Regions from separate parts of the Telluria sp. B2 genome, predicted to be linked through region 4. Evidence: predicted binding sites of a transcription regulator. Region 4 holds the regulator's gene; each other region holds the start of a gene.

Region 1 (2,200 bases), 1.1 Mb from region 4:
ACAAGGGCCAGGACGTCGAGCAGGACAGTGCCCAGGCGATTGCCTGGTACGAGCGCGCCGCGCGCCAGGACCACCTCAGTTCCCAGTTCAACCTCGCGCTGATCTACGACAGCGGCCATGGCGTGGCGCGCGACGAGGCGCGGGCGCTCGAATGGTACCGCCGCGCGGCCGAACAGGGCCATGCGGGCGCCCAGGACAACCTCGGCCTGCGCTACGAGCACGGCCAGGGCGTGGCGCGCGACGCCGGCCTGGCCGCGCACTGGTACCGCAAGGCCGGCGAGCAGGGCCTGCCGGCCGCGCAATACCACCTGGGCCAGCTCTACGACGCGGGGCAGGGCGTCGAGCACGACCCGGCCCAGGCGGCGGCCTGGTACCGCAAGGCGGCCGAGCAGGGCCACCTGCGCGCCCAGTTCGACCTCGGCCTGCGCCATGAGAGCGGCAACGGCGTGGCGCAGGATGCCGCGCTCGCGCTCGACTGGTACCGGCGCGCGGCGGCCCAGGAATATGCGCCGGCCCAGTACATGGTCGGCGTCCTGATCGACCGCGAGGACATGGGCGACCCGCGCGAGGCGACCGACTGGTACCGCAAGGCGGCCGAGCAGGGCCACGCGCTGGCCCAGTTCGCCCTCGGCCTGCGCTACGACAGCGCACATGGCGTCGAACGCGACTACGAGGCGGCCCACTTCTGGTACCTGTGCGCGGCGCGCCAGGGCCATGCGCGGGCCCAGTTCAACCTCGGCGTGATGTATGCGACCGGGCAGGGAACGCAGCGCGACCCGGTCGAGGCCTATGGCTGGCTGCACCGGGCGGCGGCGGGCGGGATCGCGGCTGCTGGACCCTACCTGAAGCGGCTCGCGGCGCGGATGGCGCCGGTGCAGCTGGCGCAGGCGCAGGTGTATACCGAAAACGCGTAGTGCCCGACAGCTCAGGGGGTGGTTGAACGCGTGGGGCGATTGTGACTCGCGGCGGTGTTTGCGGGCGATGCGTCGCCGCCGCAGGTTAATGCATGAACACGTAACGCGTGGGCACGGGATGTGCCCACCCTACGGTCGGCGTTCTGGCCACAATAGCGATAACACTGCATGGCTTCCTGTAGGGTGGGCACCCCGTGCCCACGCGAAACGCCGCGTTGTGACACCGTTTTTTGAAACCGACCGTACGCCATTCGCCGACGCATCGAACGGCAAACCCGCGCCTTTTCAACAACCTGTTGTCCCCCAACCTCACCCGCGCGCCGTGCAGCAAGCGACTGGTATATACTGTATGCCCATACAGCTCCACCTTTCGCGATGGAACTCACCGACAAGCTCGAAATCCTGGCGGACGCCGCCAAATACGACGCCTCCTGCGCCAGCAGCGGCGCGCCCAAGCGCGCCTCCGACGGCAGCGACGGCGGCATCGGCGCCACCACCGGCATGGGCATCTGCCACAGCTACACGCCGGACGGGCGCTGCGTGTCGCTGCTGAAGATCCTGCTCACCAACTTTTGCATCTACGACTGCCAGTACTGCGTCAACCGGCGCAGCTCGAACGTGCCGCGCGCCCGTTTTGCGGTCGAGGAAGTGGTCAAGCTCACGCACGACTTTTACCTGCGCAACTACATCGACGGTCTGTTCCTCAGCTCCGGCATCATCCGCTCGAGCGACTACACGATGGAGCAGCTGGTGGAAGTGGCGCGCCGCCTGCGCGAAGAACACAACTTCCGCGGCTACATCCACCTGAAGACCATTCCCGACGCCGACCCGGCCCTGATCGCGCAGGCCGGCCGCTATGCCGACCGCCTGTCGGTAAACATCGAGCTACCCACCCACGACAGCGTCACGCGCCTGGCGCCGGAAAAGAACGTCCACACCATCAAGCTGGCGATGGGCTCGATCCGCCGCAAGCTCGACGAAAAGGCCGAGGAACCGAAGGCGCCGAGCTTCGCGCCGGCCGGCCAGAGCACGCAGATGATCGTCGGCGCCGATGCCAGCGACGATCACACCATCCTGAACACCGCCGAAACCCTGTACGGCAGTTATAAACTCAAGCGCGTGTACTACTCGGCCTTCAGTCCGATCCCGCAAAGCCCGAAGAGCGTGCCGCTGGCCCCGCCGCCGCTGCTGCGCGAGCACCGCCTGTACCAGGCAGACTTTCTCCTGCGCGGCTATGGCTTCACGGCAGGGGAGTTGATGCCGAAGGCCGGCAATCTCGCCCTCGA
Region 2 (2,200 bases), 1.0 Mb from region 4:
TCGAAAGGCTGGTTGGCGATCGATTTCGCCACCAGGTAAGTGATGGCGATGCTCATCGGCCACAGCAGCAGGAGCGGCGCCAGCATCCAGTCGAGGATTTCGCCGAACAGCGAATGCTGGATGCTTTCTTCGGGCTCGGGATTCGGCGGGACGTACAGCGGCTCGGGCACGGCAGCGGGCAGGTCGCTGTCGGGCGGCGCGAGGCCGGCGTCGCGGTCGTTCACTTGTGTTCGGAGGCCTGTTCGGAGCTTGCGCCGGCGCCGGCACGGGAAGCGTCGGAGAATTTTTCGAGGCAGTAGCCGAGCCCGCGCACGGTGGCGATGCGCACGCCGCCGACCTCGATCTTTTTGCGCAGCCTGTGCACGTAGACCTCGATGGCGTTGTTCGACACCTCTTCTCCCCATTCGCACAGGTGGTCGACCAGTTGCTCCTTCGACACCAGGCGTCCGGTGCGTGCCAGCAGGATCTCGAGCAGGCCCAGTTCACGCGCCGACAGGTCGAGCATCTGCTCGTTGATATAGGCGCTGCGCCCGACCTGGTCGTAGGACAGCGGGCCGTGGCGGATCACGGCCGGGCCGCCGCCGGCGCCGCGCCGGGTCAGCGCGCGCACCCGCGCTTCGAGCTCGGACAGCGCGAAGGGCTTGGCCATGTAGTCGTCGGCGCCGAGGTCCAGCCCTTCGACGCGCTGCTCGACGGAATCGGCTGCGGTCAGGATCAGCACCGGCAGCAGGGAAGAGCGCGCGCGCAGGCGGCGCAGCACTTCGAGACCGGACATCTTGGGCAAACCGAGGTCCAAGATCAGGAGGTCGAACTCCTGGGTGGAAAGGGCGGTATCGGCGTCGGCGCCGTTGCGCACGCAGTCGATCGCATAGCCGGACTGGCGCAGCGAGCGCGTCAGCCCGTCCGCGAGTACGCTATCATCTTCGGCTAGTAGAATTCGCATGTTTCACCCTGTTTTTCGATTAAACCTCGCTGCTGCCTTCATTGTGTTTGATTTAGCGCAACAATGCGAGCTTTCTCAAACCGCGGGGCCGGGAAGCACTGATTTATTCTGACGGATGGGATTGGCCATGGAAAAAAGCGGCCGGCAAGGCGCAAACCGCAGCCATACCGCGTGGTATGGCGAGGATTTGCAACGCAGCAGGACGTTTTTTCTCCAGGCCAAGGCCGCCGTCACGAATAAATCAGTACTTCCCTAGATTGCGCTTGCCAAAACCACTGGATTTTTATACAGTACTAGGTATTGAAACGCGCGATGGCGCCCACACCTTGGTTACCTCCAAGACTGAAAGAAAATTATGGACGACAAAAAATCCGCAGTAAATGCCTCCGAAAAAGGCAAGGCGCTGGCTGCCGCCCTCGCGCAAATCGAAAAGCAGTTCGGCAAGGGCTCCGTCATGCGCATGGACACCAGCGCACCGGTCGAGGAAGTGCAAACCGTGTCCACCGGCTCGCTGGGCCTGGACATCGCGCTCGGCGTCGGCGGCCTGCCGCGCGGCCGTATCGTGGAAATCTACGGTCCGGAATCGTCGGGCAAGACCACGCTGACCCTGCAGACCATCGCCCAGATGCAAAAGCTCGGCGGCACCTGCGCATTCATCGACGCCGAGCACGCACTCGACGTCACCTATGCGCAAAAGCTGGGCATCAAGCTCGACGAGCTGCTGATCTCGCAGCCCGATACCGGCGAGCAGGCACTGGAAATCACCGACGCCCTGGTGCGTTCGGGTTCGGTCGACCTCGTGGTCATCGACTCGGTGGCGGCACTGACCCCGCGCGCCGAGATCGAAGGCGACATGGGAGACTCGCTGCCGGGCCTGCAAGCCCGCCTGATGTCGCAGGCGCTGCGCAAGCTCACCGGCTCGATCAACCGTACCAACACGCTGGTCATCTTCATCAACCAGATCCGTATGAAGATCGGCGTGATGTTCGGCAGCCCGGAAACCACGACCGGCGGTAACGCGCTGAAGTTCTACGCCTCGGTGCGCATGGACATCCGCCGTACCGGCTCGATCAAGTCCGGCGACGAGGTGATCGGTAACGAAACCAAGGTCAAGGTCGTCAAGAACAAGATTGCGCCGCCGTTCAAGGAAGCCCACTTCGACATCCTGTACGGAGAAGGCACCTCGCGCGAAGGCGAAATCCTGGACCTGGGCGCCGACAACAAGATCGTCGAGAAGTCGGGTTCCTGGTACAGCTA
Region 3 (2,200 bases), 850 kb from region 4:
TTCGCAGTCGGTCAGCTTGCCCGGCAACACGGCCACGCCCGAGGACTTCTTCTTCTCGACCTTCTGCAGCGAACGCATGCGCGACTGCGCCTGCTTGATCACCAGGTCGGCCAGCTTCTTGCCGTATTCGACGTGCTGGTTCAGCCACAATTCCAGCGGCGGCTTGGTGAAGGTCGAGACGAGTTTCACGGCGTCGCGCGAGTTCAGGCGCTCCTTGGTCTGGCCCTGGAACTGCGGGTCCAGCACTTTTGCGGACAGCACGAACGAGACGCGCGCGAACACGTCTTCCGGCAGCAGCTTGACGCCCTTCGGCAGCAGGCCATGCAGTTCCACGAAGCCTTTCACGGCGCCGAACAGGCCGTCGCGCAGGCCGGACTCGTGGGTGCCGCCGCTCGGGGTCGGGATCAGGTTGACGTAGGACTCGCGCACGATCGCGCCTTCCTCGGTCCAGGCGACTACCCAGGCCGCGCCTTCGCCTTCGGCGAAACCTTCGTCGCCGGCGGCGGCGTACTGCGCGCCTTCGAACAGCGGGATCAGGGTTTCGCCATTCGAGCTCGAGGCCAGGGCTTCGGTGAGATAGCCGCGCAGGCCTTCGTCGTAGCGCCAGGTCTGGACGTCGCCGGTCTTGGCGTTGGTGAGGGTGACGGTCACGCCCGGCAGCAGCACGGCTTTTGAGCGCAGCAGGCGCTGCAGTTCCGTCATCGGGATGTTCGGCGAGTCAAAATATTTGCCGTCCGGCCAGGCGGTGACGCGGGTGCCGTTCTTCTTGCCGCCGCGCTCGAACGGCGCGGAGGTGAGGGGCTCGATGACTTCGCCGTCGGCGAACACCAGGTTGTGCACGCCGTTGCCGTCTTCGGTCTTGCGCCAGACGGTGATTTCGAGGCGCTTCGAGAGCGCGTTGGTGACCGAGACGCCGACCCCGTGCAGGCCGCCCGAGAAGGCATAGGCGCCGCCCGAACCCTTGTCGAACTTGCCGCCGGCGTGCAGGCGGGTGAACACGATCTCGACGGTGGAGACGCCTTCTTCCGGGTGCAGGCCGACCGGGATGCCGCGGCCGTCGTCCTCGACGGTGATCGAGCCGTCGGTATTGATCGTCACGCCGATGTTCTTGCAGTGGCCGCCCAGCGCCTCGTCGGAGGCATTGTCGATCACTTCCTGGATGATGTGCAGCGGGTTCTCCGTGCGGGTGTACATGCCCGGGCGCTGCTTCACGGGTTCGAGTCCTTTCAGGACCCGGATGGATGATTCGCTGTAATCGGTTGCGGTTTTCTTGGTGGCCATGCTGATCAGTGTTTTTTCGAATGCCTGCGCATTCTATATCTTGTCGGAAGGAAAAAGCAGGAATGGCGTGACCGATTGTTCTTGTCAACGCACTCGAACGTGACTAGATTGATACCCATGCTTGCTACGTCGGGGCGGCCCTGGAAACCGCCGAATGGGAGACATCGGCCAGACTGGTACTGTACATGCGTACAGTATTCAATGCAAGGTTTGGGATGCGCCACGTAGCTGAACGCACAACAATGGGAGCCCGGAAGTCGCGCGTCCCGGGTCGATCATCATGTCTGTACAGAAGATTCCAACTGCCGTACGCCTGCTCGGCTTCGACCAAGGCGAATCTGAACGCATTGCCGCCATGCTGGCTGCGGCGCCGCGGGCAGGGCCGTGCTACGTCCGCCTGCATGACGACAGCCTGCAGGAACCCGACCTCTACCTGGTCGACGGCGAGAATCCGGCCGCGCTGCTGCGCCTGGGCAGCATGCGCAGCATGCCGCTCGCGCTGCAGGTGGGCGGCGCCGACCATGGCCTGGCGCGGCTCGCCCGTCCCTTCGATGCCGCCACCTTCCATACGACGCTTGCCCACCTGGTCGCCGAGCGCCGCCGCGCGCTCGAATTGCTGTGCGCACGTGGCGAACCGCCCCTGCCGGAACGCCGGCGCCGCCAGCGCCTGGCCGACGACACGCTCGGCGTCGATGGCGAGGCGCTGCGCCAGCCGCCGCGGCCGGACAAGGTCCTGATCGTCGACAAGGAAGGCGCCTTCCGCGACCACATGGCGCGCCTGGTCGGCGAACGCCGGCTGGCCATTGCCTGGACCGACAGCGCAGCGACCGCGGTACGCCTGTGCGACGAAACCCAGGTCGGGGTGGCGATGATCAATACCTCGACTCCCGGCATCGATCCCTACGCGCTGTGCAGCGCA
Region 4 (2,200 bases):
GTACTGGTACGGCGAAGCCGGCACGGTGGACGAGGCCAAGGCCACGATGTGGTTCCAGAAGGCGGCCGCCAAGGGCAACAAGGTCGCCGAAGCCTCGCTCGGCGTCATGCAGCAGCGGGTCGCGCGCCGCGCCGACATCGACTACTGGGTGTCGAAGTACGACGGCGAAGACCTGCGGTCCGGCAAGTTCCGCTGCCCCAAGCCGCGCGTGCCGGCGATCTCGAAGCAGACTGACGAGATCGAGCGGGTCTCGAACGCGATCAACAAGTGGCAGGACTGCTATAACGGCTTCGTGCAGAACCTGAACGCCGCCTCCCCGCTCGAAAACCGGATCCCGGCCGACATCGCCAAGCTGATGAACCTGGCGGAGATGCAGCAGGCGAAGAAGCACCTGGCCCAGGTCCAGGAAAACCTGTCGGAAGAAGCCAAGGTCGGCGCCAAGATGGTGCTGGCCGACGTGGCGGTCTGGCGCGGCGCGACCGAGGCGTATATCGCCGAGCACAATGCGATCGTGACCAAGGCGCCGAAGGACGAGTCGGTGCGAACGAAGTAAGGCCGTGTTGGAGTAAAAAAGGCCGCGTCAGCGGCCTTTGTTTTTCGTAGGGTGGACACCTGTGTCCACGCTGTAGGACGGATGAGCTGCCGCAAAGCGTCGCGTAGCCCCGGCCGCCAATCTGCCGGCAGAGCGCCCGGCCTGCTCGCCTTGTACCGCGTGGACACAGGTGTCCACCCTACAAAACCGGGGCCAGGGAATGAGCTGGCGATTCGCAGGCGTCGTACCGCGTGGGGTCGAGACCCCACCCTGCAAAATCAAAAAAGGCCGCATCAAGCGGCCTTTTCTTTCATCTGCGGCTCAGTGCCAGCTGCGCATCAAACCCACAGCCAGCCCCTCGAGGGCGAACTCGTCGTCCGGCTCGACGCGGATCACCTTGAAGTCCGGATTTTCCGGCAGCAGTTCGATCACGTCGCCGGTCTTGCGGTAGCGCTTGACGGTCACGTCTTCGCCCAGGCGGGCCACGACGATCTGGCCGTTCTTGGCGCTGTCGACCTTCTTGACCGCCAGGAAGTCGCCGTCCATGATGCCGGCGTCGCGCATCGACCAGCCGCGCACCTTCAGCAGGAAGTCGGGGCGGGCGCCGAACATGGCCGGGTCGACGTTGTAGGTTGCTTCCACGTGTTCCTGCGCGAGGATGGGCGAACCTGCCGCGACACGGCCGACCAGGGGCAGCGACATCAGCAGGGCAGGGGGAATGGCCGGGACGGCCGGCTCCGATGCCGCGCCGATCAGGCGAATCCCGCGCGAGGTGCCCGAGACGATCTCGATCGCGCCTTTGCGCGCGAGCGCCTGCAGGTGCTCCTCGGCCGCGTTGGCCGACTTGAAGCCCAATTCCTTCGCGATCTCGGCGCGGGTCGGCGGGAAGCCGGTGTTGTCGATCGCTTCCTTGATCAGGTTCAGGATCTGTTCTTGCCTTGCAGTGAGCTTGAGCATGGGTGTACCACTGGTTATCGATTCAGACTGTATTTTTGTACAGTGCTTCTGTAAATGCAAGGGAAATCGTTGTTTTCGCTGGAATTTCCGGACGGCTGCTGTCGCGAAAGGGGTACGCCGGCCGCCGATTGTGTTGCTGCCCGCTTCGGGTTATAATTGCAGGCTTTCCCTTCCCACACTCGTCTTGACGCCGAGGTGGGCATTTGTTTAAACGTCCTCAAGGAGTGTTGCATGCGTCATTATGAAATCGTTTTTATCGTCCACCCGGACCAAAGCGAGCAAGTCCCGGCGATGATCGAGCGTTACAAGACCACGGTGACCAGCCGCGGCGGTAACATCCATCGCGTGGAAGACTGGGGCCGTCGCCAGATGGCTTACCAGATCCAGAAGCTGCCGAAGGCACACTACATCTGCATGAACATCGAGTGCGACAACGAGACCCTGGTCGAGCTGGAAACCGCATTCAAGTTCAATGATGCCGTGCTGCGTCACCTGACCGTGAAGATGAAGAAGGCTGAAACCGCTCCGTCGCCAATGATGAAGTCGGTACAGCGCGAAGACGCAGCCAAGAGCCACCGCGCAGAAGCTCCGGCTGCTGCCCCGGCCGCCGCTGCCTAAGGTTTTTCGCCAGGATCGTGAACGGGCTCAGGCCCGCTGAGAAGTGAACCAGCTACAAGTCGTCGCCACCATCGCTGAACGCGACGTACTGCG

Evidence for each region. The regulator LexA, encoded in region 4, represses DNA repair genes until DNA is damaged. The targets are predictions, from matches to a motif close to ACTGTATNNNNATACAGT.
Region 1: ACSUZJ_RS02900 (putative DNA modification/repair radical SAM protein) is a predicted target of LexA. The motif match lies at 1,259-1,276, and genes of this name have one in related genera.
Region 2: recA (recombinase RecA) is a predicted target of LexA. The motif match lies at 1,218-1,235, and genes of this name have one in related genera.
Region 3: ACSUZJ_RS04025 (DNA topoisomerase IV subunit B) is a predicted target of LexA. The motif match lies at 1,460-1,477, and genes of this name have one in related genera.

Annotation. Positions count from the first base shown of each region.
Region 1 is NZ_CP196525.1:647,797-649,996, forward strand. Features, by position in the region: gene ACSUZJ_RS02895 (SEL1-like repeat protein) at 1-914, shown strand, start outside; gene ACSUZJ_RS02900 (putative DNA modification/repair radical SAM protein) at 1,290-2,200, shown strand, end outside.
Region 2 is NZ_CP196525.1:722,624-724,823, forward strand. Features, by position in the region: gene ACSUZJ_RS03260 (sensor histidine kinase) at 1-224, opposite strand, end outside; gene ACSUZJ_RS03265 (response regulator) at 221-943, opposite strand; gene recA (recombinase RecA) at 1,299-2,200, shown strand, end outside.
Region 3 is NZ_CP196525.1:882,895-885,094, forward strand. Features, by position in the region: gene ACSUZJ_RS04025 (DNA topoisomerase IV subunit B) at 1-1,281, opposite strand, end outside; gene ACSUZJ_RS04030 (response regulator) at 1,562-2,200, shown strand, end outside.
Region 4 is NZ_CP196525.1:1,735,872-1,738,071, forward strand. Features, by position in the region: gene ACSUZJ_RS07750 (tetratricopeptide repeat protein) at 1-553, shown strand, start outside; gene lexA (transcriptional repressor LexA) at 854-1,489, opposite strand; gene rpsF (30S ribosomal protein S6) at 1,721-2,107, shown strand; gene priB (primosomal replication protein N) at 2,151-2,200, shown strand, end outside.